Regions from separate parts of the Pseudomonas sp. SDO55104_S430 genome, predicted to be linked through region 2. Evidence: predicted binding sites of a transcription regulator. Region 2 holds the regulator's gene; the other holds the start of a gene.
The links. The regulator sigma-54, encoded in region 2, starts transcription at its own class of promoters, with help from an activator protein. The targets are predictions, from matches to a motif close to ANTGGCATNNANNTTGCTNT.
Positions count from the first base shown of each region.

Region 1: ACW9JE_RS05030 (flagellar basal body rod protein FlgF) is a predicted target of sigma-54. The motif match lies at 2,671-2,690, and genes of this name have one in related genera.

Region 1 covers NZ_JBSVXG010000015.1:31,648-36,881, reverse strand. Annotated here, with positions in the region: gene phhA (phenylalanine 4-monooxygenase) at 1-585, opposite strand, end outside; gene ACW9JE_RS05035 (sigma-54-dependent transcriptional regulator) at 865-2,424, shown strand; gene ACW9JE_RS05030 (flagellar basal body rod protein FlgF) at 2,745-3,485, shown strand; gene flgG (flagellar basal-body rod protein FlgG) at 3,531-4,316, shown strand; gene flgH (flagellar basal body L-ring protein FlgH) at 4,369-5,064, shown strand; gene ACW9JE_RS05015 (flagellar basal body P-ring protein FlgI) at 5,083-5,234, shown strand, end outside.
Region 2 covers NZ_JBSVXG010000032.1:20,697-27,071, reverse strand. Annotated here, with positions in the region: gene ACW9JE_RS08780 (KpsF/GutQ family sugar-phosphate isomerase) at 1-92, shown strand, start outside; gene ACW9JE_RS08775 (KdsC family phosphatase) at 93-617, shown strand; gene lptC (LPS export ABC transporter periplasmic protein LptC) at 626-1,198, shown strand; gene lptA (lipopolysaccharide transport periplasmic protein LptA) at 1,185-1,733, shown strand; gene lptB (LPS export ABC transporter ATP-binding protein) at 1,734-2,459, shown strand; gene ACW9JE_RS08755 (RNA polymerase factor sigma-54) at 2,642-4,135, shown strand; gene hpf (ribosome hibernation-promoting factor, HPF/YfiA family) at 4,211-4,519, shown strand; gene ptsN (PTS IIA-like nitrogen regulatory protein PtsN) at 4,532-4,996, shown strand; gene rapZ (RNase adapter RapZ) at 4,999-5,856, shown strand; gene ACW9JE_RS08735 (HPr family phosphocarrier protein) at 5,872-6,147, shown strand; gene ACW9JE_RS08730 (ZIP family metal transporter) at 6,204-6,375, opposite strand, start outside.

The DNA of each region.
Region 1 (5,234 bases), on a different contig from region 2:
CGACAGGCAGTACACGGTCTCCTTCGGCGAGGACAGGATGCCGCCACCATAGATGCGCTGGCCTTGCGGGGTATCGAGCAGGCCGAACTCGATGGTCATCCAGTACAGGCGCGCCAGGTACACGCGCTCCTCCTTGGAAGCCTTGAGGCCGAGTTTGCCGTAGGTGTGGGTGAATTCGGCGAACCAAGGGTTGGTCAGCAGCGGGCAGTGGCCGAAGATCTCGTGGAAAATGTCCGGCTCTTGCAGGTAATCCAGCTCTTCGCGGGTACGAATGAAGGTCGCCACGGGAAACTGCTTGCTGGCGAGCAACTCGAAAAAAGTCTGGAAGGGGATCAGTGCCGGAACGCGAGCAACTTGCCAACCGGTGGTTTCACCGAGCACTTTGTTGATCTCGCCCAGTTGCGGAATGCGGTCGTGGGGCAGACCGAGCTTTTCGATACCGTCCAGGTATTCCTGGCACGCACGCCCTTCGATCACTTTCAGTTGGCGAGTGATCAGCGTATTCCACACCGCATGTTCTTCAGCGGTGTAGTCGATAAAACCATGCGCATCGGGCTCGCGAGCCACGTATTGCGTCTGCTTCATACAGCTCTCCTGCGAGGGAATTCGTTCTTGTTATGTACTGCTATGGACCTAGAAATACTCCAAGACGTTCGGCTTTGCAGCGGTTAGGCAGGTTGGTTGGCGGAGAGAAAGTCGAAAAATCGTAAAGTTTTCGTTACGTTTAGCCCTTTGTCGCGCAGGTGTCGCGATTGGCGGGTAGGAAAAGTGCTTCGGGTGTCACATAATCTTGACGACTATCTGAGTGCCCTTGCAGAAAATCTTCGGTGAACGGGCCTCTTTCATCACTGTTCGGGCTCTTTCATGCGTATCAAAGTCCACTGTCAGAACCGCATCGGCATCCTGCGCGACATCCTCAACCTGTTGGTGGAGTACGGCATCAACGTCGCTCGCGGCGAGGTGGGCGGTGAGCACGGCAATGCGATTTACCTGCACTGTCCGAACCTGATCAATATCCAGTTCCAGGCCCTGCGTCCGAAATTCGAAGCGATTGCCGGGGTGTTTGGCGTCAAGCGCGTCGGGCTGATGCCCAGTGAGCGTCGGCACATGGAACTCAATGCCTTGCTCGGCGCTCTCGAATTCCCGGTACTGTCGATCGACATGGGCGGCTCCATCGTTGCCGCTAACCGCGCGGCGGCGCAGTTGCTCGGGGTGCGGGTCGATGAAGTGCCGGGCATTCCGCTGTCGCGTTATGCCGAAGATTTCGACCTGCCGGAACTGGTGCGCGCCAACAAATCGCGGATCAACGGGATGCGGGTCAAGGTCAAGGGCGATGTATTCCTGGCCGACATCGCGCCGTTGCAATCGGAGCACGACGACAGCGAGGCCATGGCCGGTGCGGTGTTGACGCTGCATCGCGCCGACCGGGTAGGGGAGCGCATCTATAACGTGCGCAAGCAGGAACTGCGCGGGTTCGACAGCATCTTCCAGAGCTCCAGGGTGATGGCCGCGGTGGTGCGTGAAGCCCGGCGCATGGCGCCACTGGATGCACCGCTATTAATAGAAGGCGAAACCGGGACCGGCAAGGAGTTGCTGGCGCGGGCCTGTCATCTGGCCAGTCCGCGGGGGCAATCACCGCTGATGGCGCTCAACTGTGCCGGGTTGCCGGAGTCCATGGCCGAGACCGAGCTTTTTGGCTATGGCCCTGGAGCCTTCGAAGGGGCGCGGGCCGAGGGCAAGCTCGGGCTGCTGGAGCTGACGGCGGGCGGGACACTGTTTCTTGACGGGGTCGGCGAGATGAGCCCGCGCTTGCAGGTGAAGCTGCTGCGCTTTCTGCAGGACGGATGCTTCCGTCGGGTCGGCAGCGATGAAGAGGTGTATCTCGATGTGCGGGTGATCTGTGCGACCCAGGTCGACCTATCCGAGTTGTGCGCCCGCGGCGAGTTTCGCCAGGACCTGTATCACCGCCTGAACGTGCTGTCGCTGCACATTCCGCCGCTACGCGAATGCCTCGACGGTTTGCCGCCGCTGGTGGAGCACTTTCTCGATCAGGCCAGTCGGCAGATTGGCTGCCCGCTGCCGAAACTGGCGCCGGCGGCGATGGATCGGCTCAGTCATTATCATTGGCCGGGCAATGTTCGGCAGTTGGAAAACGTGCTGTTCCAGGCGGTTTCCCTGTGCGACGGCGGCACCGTCAAGGCCGAGCACATTCGACTGCCGGACTACGGTGTGCGCCAGCCCTTGGGGGATTTTTCGCTGGAGGGCAACCTGGACGAGATCGTCGGCCGATTCGAAAAAGCAGTGCTGGAAAGCCTGTATTCCGAGCATCCGAGCAGTCGGCAACTGGGCAAGCGCCTTGGGGTTTCCCATACCACCATTGCCAACAAGTTGCGTGAGTACGACGTCGGCAAAGACAACGCCTGATTGCACTGTGGCGAGGGGGCTTGTCGAAACGTCGCACCGCCCCGTTGGGTTGCGAAGCAGCCCCAAAAGATGGGACTGCTGCGCAGCCCAACGGGGGCAAGCCCCCTCGCCACAGGGAGTGAGTCGTTCCATGTTTTGCCTCTTACCGGCATGACACCGCCGGTTTTTCGACTTCAGCCTTTCCTGAAAATCCCCACAAACTCTCCCAACCCCTTTGTTTCCCGCACCTTACGCGACTAAAACCAAGTTGGTCTGCAAATTGCTTATGGCTGATCAGTACAGCAGTGGGCGGCAAACGTCCGGCAGGCAGAGGATAGATTGTGGACAAGTACCTTTATGTGGCAATGACCGGCGCCAGCCAGAATGCACTGGCGCAAAGGGCTCATGCCAACAACCTGGCGAACATCTCCACCAACGGTTTCCAGAAAGACCTGGAGCAGGCGCGCTCGATGCCGGTGTTCGGCGACAGCTTTCCGGCGCGTGCGTTTGCCATGTCCGAGCGCCCGGCTACCGACTTCACTCCGGGCTCCCTGGTGGAAACCGGTCGTGATCTCGATGTTGCCGTGCAAGGTAACGGCTGGCTGGCGGTGCAGAACCCGGACGGTGGTGAAAGCTATGTGCGCACTGGCAGTCTGGTGGTCGATGCATTAGGCGTATTGCGTGCCGGCAACGGCATGCCGGTGATCGGCAACGGCGGCCCGATCGCCGTGCCGCCCCAGCAGCAGATCGAAGTAGGCGAAGACGGCACCATCAGTATCCGCTCGATGGGCGAGGACCCACGGGTCATGGCCGAAGTCGACCGCATCAAGCTGGTCAATCCGGACTTCAAGAACATGACCAAGGGCCTGGACGGTTCGATCCACACCAAGGACGGCCAGCCGGCGCAAGCCGATGCCAACGTCAAACTGGTGTCGGGATTCCTCGAATCGAGCAACGTCAATGCCGTGGACGAGATGACTTCGGTGCTGGCCCTGTCCAAGCAGTTCGAGCTTCACGTCAAGATGATGAACACCGCCAAAGAAGACGACCAAGCCATGGCTCGGGTCTTGCAGATCAGCTAATTATCAGAACGTCGCGCCGTAAAACAGGCGAACGAGGAGAATTGAATGCTTCCGGCTCTATGGGTTGCCAAAACCGGTCTGTCCGCCCAGGACACCAACCTGACCACGATTTCCAACAACCTGGCCAACGTGTCGACCACGGGTTTCAAGCGTGATCGCGCCGAGTTCCAGGACCTGCTCTACCAGATCAAGCGTCAGCCAGGCGCCCAGTCGACCCAGGACAGCGAACTGCCGTCGGGTCTGCAAGTGGGTACCGGTGTGCGCATCGTCGGCACCCAGAAAAACTTCAACGCCGGTAGCCTGCAAACCACCGAACAGCCGCTGGACATGGCCATCGACGGTCGCGGTTTCTTCCAGATCCTGCAACCGGACGGCACCACGGCCTACACCCGTGACGGTACCTTCCACCTGGATTCCAACGGCCAGATCGTCAACGCCAGCGGTTTCGCCTTGCAGCCGGCCATCGTCATTCCGAACGATGCCCAGACGTTCACCGTCGGCAAGGACGGCACCGTGTCCATCACCACGGCCGGCAACCCGGCTTCCCAGGTGATCGGCAACCTGCAGACCGCCGACTTCATCAACCCGGCCGGCCTTCAGGCCGTGGGCGGCAACCTGTTCCTGGAAACCGGCGCCAGTGGCGCGCCGGAAGTGGGTACTCCTGGCCTGGCCGGTTTCGGTACCACGCTGCAGAACACCCTGGAAACCTCCAACGTCAGCACCGTTGAAGAGATGGTCAACATGATCACCACTCAGCGCGCCTACGAAATGAACTCCAAGGTGATCTCCACCGCCGACCAGATGCTCTCGTTCGTTACGCAGAATCTGTAATCAGTCTACAAGGCGGTCCCCCGGCCGCCTGCTACACCGTGAGGTAAGGGTCATGAAACGCTTCGTCTCTGTTATGGCATTGAGTGGGATCACCGCGCTTGCAGGTTGCGTCGCTCCGACGCCCAAGCCCAATGATCCTTACTACGCCCCGGTGCTGCCGCGCACGCCGCTGCCGGCTGCCGCGAACAACGGCTCGATCTATCAGGCCGGGTTCGAACAGAATCTCTACAGCGACCGCAAGGCGTTCCGGGTCGGTGACATCATCACCATCACCCTGAACGAGAAGACCCAGGCCAGCAAAAACGCCAACTCGCAGATTGGCAAGAACAGCAAGGCCAACATCGGCCTGAGCTCGCTGTTCGGCTCTACCCCAAGCACCAACAACCCGTTTGGCAGTGGCGACCTTAGTCTGGAAGCGGGCTATGAAGGCGATCGCGCGACCAAGGGTGACAGCAAGGCTGCGCAAGGCAACACCCTGACCGGCTCGATCACCGTGACCGTGGCCGATGTGTTGCCCAACGGCATCATCGCGGTACGCGGCGAGAAGTGGATGACCCTCAACACCGGTGACGAGCTGGTGCGCATCGCCGGTCTGGTTCGTGCCGATGACATCGCCACCGACAACACCGTGTCGTCGACCCGTGTGGCCGACGCGCGCATCACCTATTCGGGTACCGGTTCGTTTGCCGATGCGAGTCAGCCAGGCTGGTTCGACCGTTTCTTCCTCAGCCCGTTGTTCCCTTTCTAGGTGGCTTTCCAGTTGAGCATGTTGAATTTCAGAAGTCTCATGATGGCCGCCGTTCTGTTGTCGGCAGCTTTCAATGCCCAAGCCGAACGCCTGAAGGACATCGCCAGCATTTCCGGCGTACGTTCCAACCAGTTGATCGGTTACGGCCTGGTGGTCGGGCTTAACGGTAC
Region 2 (6,375 bases):
ACCGAATCAACGCACTGGTCGTCGTGGACGATGAAGATCGCCCGATCGGCGCCTTCAACCTCTCCGATCTGCTGCGCGCAGGAGTCATGTAAATGAGCAACGAACTGTTGCAACGCGGCAAAGCGATCAAACTGGCGGTTTTCGACGTCGACGGCGTCCTCACCGACGGGCGCCTGTACTTCCTTGAAGACGGCAGCGAATTCAAGACCTTCAACACCCTCGACGGCCAGGGCATCAAGATGCTGATGGCGGCCGGCGTGCAGACCGCCATCATCAGTGGCCGCAAGACCCCGGTAGTCGAAAGACGCGCGAAGAATCTGGGCATCCCCCACCTGTATCAGGGTCGCGAAGACAAACTGGTGGTGCTGGACGAGCTTCTCGGCCAACTCAACCTAAGCTATGAACAGGTCGCCTACCTGGGTGACGACCTGCCTGACCTGCCGGTGATTCGCCGCGTCGGCCTGGGCATGGCGGTGGCCAATGCTGCCGGCTTCGTGCGCGAACACGCTCACGGCGTGACCCTGGCCCGCGGTGGCGAAGGTGCCGCCCGCGAGTTCTGCGAATTGATCCTGCGCGCCCAGGACCGCCTCGATGCGGCAAACGCCGCGTACCTGTGAGCCTGAACATGTTTAGTAAAAAACTTCGAAATGCCGTGCTGCTGACCTTTATCGCCGCGATTCTGGTCGCAGTCGGTTACTGGAACATCAGCCCGGAACGCTTCCTCGACAAGCCACCGGCCAAGACCACCGAAAGCCCGATCGACTGGTACGCGACCAATACTCACACCCTGCAATACCTCGAAGACGGCAAGGTGCAGTACGAAATGACGTCCGACAAGGCCGAACACGTGAAGGCCACCGACGTCACCCTGGTCACCAAGCCTGACCTGAACATGTACCGCGGCACCGAGTTCCCGTGGCACGTGACCAGCGAGCGCGGCGAAGTGAACCCGGGTGGCACCGAGGTCGAACTGATCGACAACGTGCGCGTCAAGCGCACCGATGAAAAGAACCGTGATGTGCTGATCACTTCCACCCGCATGACAGTGTTCCCTCAGGAGCAATATGCGCAGACCCAGCAACCCGTTAGAATCGACGGCGCTGGCGGCGTATCGACCGGTGTAGGAATGAAAGCGTATTTGAAGGAAAGCAGGATTCACCTGCTATCGAACGTAAGAGGACAGTATGAGGCTCGTTAAAACTCTCCCTATTTTGCTCGGTCTGAGCGCAGCACTGGGAAGCGTGAGCGCCTGGGCTCTGCCGAACGATCAGCAGCAGCCAATCCGTATCCAGGCCGACGATGCCCAGCTGGACGACAAGAACGGCATTGCCACCTACACCGGCGATGTGATCATCACCCAGGGTTCGATGAAGGTTACCGGCAATAAAGTGACCATGACCCGCGCGCCCAACGGCGACATCGACGTGGTGACCTCGGTGGGCAACCTGGCTTACTTCGAACAACTGCAGACCGCGGGCGATCCCAAGCCGGTGCAGGGCTGGGGTGTAACCATCCAGTACCACGCTCAGCAGAACCGCGTGGTACTGATCGATCGCGCCAAAGTGATCGACAAGGACAACAACACCACCCAGGGCGAGAAAATCGTCTACGACACAGTCAAGAAGCTGGCCAGCGCCGGTCGCGCTACCGGCAGCAACGTCACCGAATCGCGTCCACGCATCGACATGGTGATCCAGCCGAAAAAGAAAACCGACGAGCAAAAGGCCCCGTAAATGGCAACTCTGAAAGCTCAGCATCTGGCCAAGAGCTACAAGAGCCGCCAGGTCGTGCGTGACGTCAGCCTGTCCATCGACAGCGGTCAGATCGTCGGCCTGCTCGGCCCTAACGGCGCCGGCAAGACCACCTGCTTCTACATGATCGTCGGCCTGGTACGAGCCGATCAGGGCCGCGTGCTGATCGACGACCTGGACGTCAGCCACCAGCCGATGCACGGTCGCGCCAAAGCCGGTATCGGCTACCTGCCGCAGGAAGCATCGATCTTCCGCAAGCTCTCGGTAGCCGACAACATCATGGCGATCCTGGAGACCCGCAAGGAGCTCGACAAGGCAGGCCGTCGTCGCGAACTGGAAAGCCTGCTGCAGGAATTCCACATCAGCCACATTCGCGACAACCTGGGCATGAGCCTGTCCGGTGGTGAACGTCGCCGCGTGGAAATCGCCCGTGCGCTGGCCACCAACCCCAAGTTCATCCTGCTCGACGAACCCTTCGCCGGCGTGGACCCGATCTCGGTCGGCGACATCAAACAGATCATTCACCACCTCAAGGCCAAGGGCATTGGCGTGCTGATCACCGACCACAACGTCCGCGAGACGCTGGACATCTGCGAAACCGCCTATATCGTCAATGATGGGCAGTTGATTGCAGAAGGCGACTCCGAGACGATCCTGGCCAATGACCTGGTCAAGGAAGTGTATCTGGGCCACGAGTTCCGCCTATAAGCACCTTGGTGCGAGGCTGGTCGACCGAGCGCTTGTCTCGATAAAAAATCAACACTTTTTTATTGTTACAGCGCTCTAGGCAAACACTGCAATATCAGGCATATAATTTGCTTATGTTTGGCGCTTCGGCGCCCTGTAGTGGATGGCGCATGTGCGCCGGAATAAGGTGTTAAGCCCCTGCCATGAAACCATCGCTAGTCTTGAGAATGGGCCAGCAGCTGACGATGACACCGCAGCTGCAACAGGCCATCCGCCTGCTCCAATTGTCGACCCTGGACCTGCAACAGGAAATCCAGGAGGCCCTGGAGTCCAATCCGATGCTCGAACGCCAGGAAGAAGGCGACGACTTCGACAACTCCGATCCGATGGCCGACAACGTCGAACAGAAGCCAAACACGGAAATCCAGGAACCCTCCTACCAGGAAAGCGCACCAACCGTCGACAACCTCGAGGAAGGTGACTGGAACGAACGCATTCCCAACGAACTGCCCGTCGACACCGCCTGGGAAGATGTCTACCAGACCAGCGCCAGCAGCCTGCCCAGCAACGATGACGACGAATGGGACTTCACCACCCGCACGTCGGCCGGTGAAAGCCTGCAAAGCCATCTGCTGTGGCAATTGAACCTGGCGCCGATGTCCGACACCGACCGCCTGATCGCCGTGACCCTGATCGATTGCATCAACAATCAGGGCTACCTCGACGAAACCCTCGAAGAAATCCACGAAGCCTTCGATCCGGAACTCGACATCGAGCTGGACGAGATCGAAGCCGTCCTGCACCGCATCCAGCAATTCGAACCCGCCGGCATCGGCGCCCGCAACCTGGGCGAGTGTCTGCTGCTGCAATTGCGCCAGCTGCCCGCCAAGACCCCTTGGCTGACCGAAGCCAAGCGCCTGGTCACCGACTTCATCGACCTGCTCGGCAGCCGCGATTACAGCCAGCTGATGCGCCGCATGAAGCTCAAGGAAGACGAGCTGCGCCAGGTGATCGAACTGGTCCAGAGCCTCAACCCGCGTCCGGGCTCGCAGATCGAGTCCACCGAAGCCGAATACGTGGTGCCCGACGTGATCGTGCGCAAGGACAACGAGCGCTGGCTGGTGGAACTCAACCAGGAGTCGGTGCCTCGGCTGCGGGTCAACGCCCAGTACGCCGGTTTCGTGCGCCGCGCCGACACCAGCGCCGATAACACCTTCATGCGCAATCAGTTGCAGGAAGCCCGCTGGTTCATCAAGAGCCTGCAGAGCCGCAACGAAACCCTGATGAAAGTGGCCACCCAGATCGTCGAGCATCAGCGCGGCTTCCTGGAGTACGGCGACGAGGCCATGAAGCCGCTGGTCCTGCACGACATCGCCGAAGCGGTGGGCATGCACGAGTCGACGATTTCCCGGGTGACCACCCAGAAATTCATGCATACCCCTCGGGGCATCTACGAGCTGAAATACTTTTTCTCCAGCCACGTCAGCACCTCTGAAGGCGGAGAATGCTCGTCCACGGCGATCCGCGCGATCATCAAAAAACTGGTTGCCGCTGAAAATCAGAAAAAGCCGTTGAGTGACAGCAAGATCGCTGGTTTACTGGAGGCACAAGGCATTCAGGTGGCTCGCCGCACCGTCGCCAAGTACCGCGAATCCCTCGGGATCGCGCCTTCGAGCGAACGCAAGCGGTTGATGTAGGGCCACGCCACAGCGTTCCAGTGGCAGGTAATTTGTGCCTGCCGCTTTATGCACTGGCAACGAAGGAGAAGCTGTATGCAAGTCAACATCAGTGGACACCAACTGGAAGTGACCGAACCTCTTCGCACCTACATCGGCGAAAAACTCGATCGATTGGAGCGACATTTCGACAAGATCACCAACGTGCAGGTCACGATGACGGTCGAAAAACTGAAGCAGAAAATCGAAGCCACCCTGCATATTCCCGGCAGTGAAGTGGTCGCCAACGCGGAACATACCGACATGTACGCAGCGATCGACGCACTGACCGACAAGCTGGACAAACAACTCAAAAAGCATAAGGAAAAGACCCAGAGCCTCCTCCAGGGCGCTACCGGTCGTTAACACTCCCTACCCATGATCCGACTTGAAAATATCCTGACCCCCGGCCGTTCCCTGGTGAACGTGCCGGGAGGCAGTAAAAAGAAAGCCCTCGAACAAATTGCCAACCTTATCCACCGCAGTTTTCCGGATCTGGAGATGCAAGTTGTCTTCGAGGCATTGATTGCCCGTGAAAAACTCGGCTCTACGGGTTTTGGCAACGGCATCGCCATTCCTCATTGCCGCCTCAAGGGTTGCACCTCGCCCATCAGCGCGCTGATGCACCTGGATGCCCCTATCGATTTCGATGCGATCGATGGCGCCCCGGTCGACCTGCTGTTTGTCCTGCTGGTCCCGGAAGCCGCCACCGACGCCCATCTGGAGCTGTTGCGCCAGATCGCCAGCATGCTCGACCGCAAGGATGTGCGCGAAAAACTGCGCAGCGCCCCGAGCAATGAAGCCTTGTATCAGGTTGTCCTGGACGAGCAAAACAGGCCGTAACCATGCGCTTGATCATCGTCAGCGGCCGCTCCGGCTCAGGTAAAAGTACCGCCCTCGATGTACTCGAGGACAACGGCTACTACTGCATCGACAACCTGCCCGCCGGATTGCTGCCTGAACTGGCCGAACGCGCGCTGATCCATACCGAACTGCTACAACCGCTGGTGGCGGTGTCCATCGACGCCCGCAACCTGCCTAGCCATTTGTCACGGTTCCCGGAGTTGTTGGAAGAAGTCCGCAGCCGGCATATCCAGTGCGATGTCCTGTACCTGGATGCCGACGACGAGACCCTGCTCAAGCGCTTTTCTGAAACTCGTCGCCGCCACCCGCTGAGCAATGCCAACCGCTCGCTCGCTGAAGCGATCACCGACGAAAAGATCCTGCTGGACCCGATTGCCGACCTGGCAGATCTGAAACTCGATACCACCAACCTGAACCTCTATCAGCTGCGCGATTCGATCAAGCTACGCCTGCTGAACCAGCCGGAGCCCGGCACTGCGTTCCTGGTGGAGTCTTTCGGCTTCAAGCGCGGCATGCCGGTGGACGCCGATCTGGTGTTCGATGTGCGCTGCCTGCCCAATCCTTACTGGAAGCCGGAGTTGCGCGCGCAGTCCGGTCTCGATTTACCGGTTGCCGAGTACCTGGCGGCACAGCCGGATGTTGAAGAGATGTTTCAGGACATATCCACTTATTTGCTCAAATGGTTGCCCCGCTTTGCTGCCAGTAATCGCGCCTATGTCACCATTGCCATCGGTTGCACTGGCGGGCATCACCGTTCTGTCTATCTGACCGAACGGCTGGCCAAGACCCTGCAGCAATCTTTGAAGAACGTCCAGGTCCGCCACCGCGACCTCAGCTAAAGGATTCACATCGCGATGCCTGCTCGGGAAATCGAAATCATCAACAAACTGGGTCTGCATGCCCGGGCATCTGCAAAATTCGTCGGGGTCGCCGGCCAATTCAAGGATTGCACCATCCGGGTCGGCCGCACGCCGGAATCCACCGTGGACGGCAAAAGCATCATGGCCATGATGATGCTTGCCGCCGGCAAGGGCACCATGATCCACCTGAGTACGGAAGGTGCGCAGGATCAGGAAGCGATGGATGCGCTGGTTGCCTTGATAAACAACTATTTCGACGAAGGCGAATAACACCGCAGCCCCTGTAGCAGCTGGCGCAGCCTGCGTCCGGCTGCTACAGGGTGCAGTCAGCCCAACGCCGTATCCATCACCATCATCAGGCAAAAGCCGATCAACAACCCAAGGCTGGCCAGCTTGTCGTGACCATTGCGACGCGACTCCGGGATGACTTCGTGAGTCACCACCAGCAACATCGCCCCCGCCGCCAATGCCAGACCCAACGGCAACAGCAATTCAGCC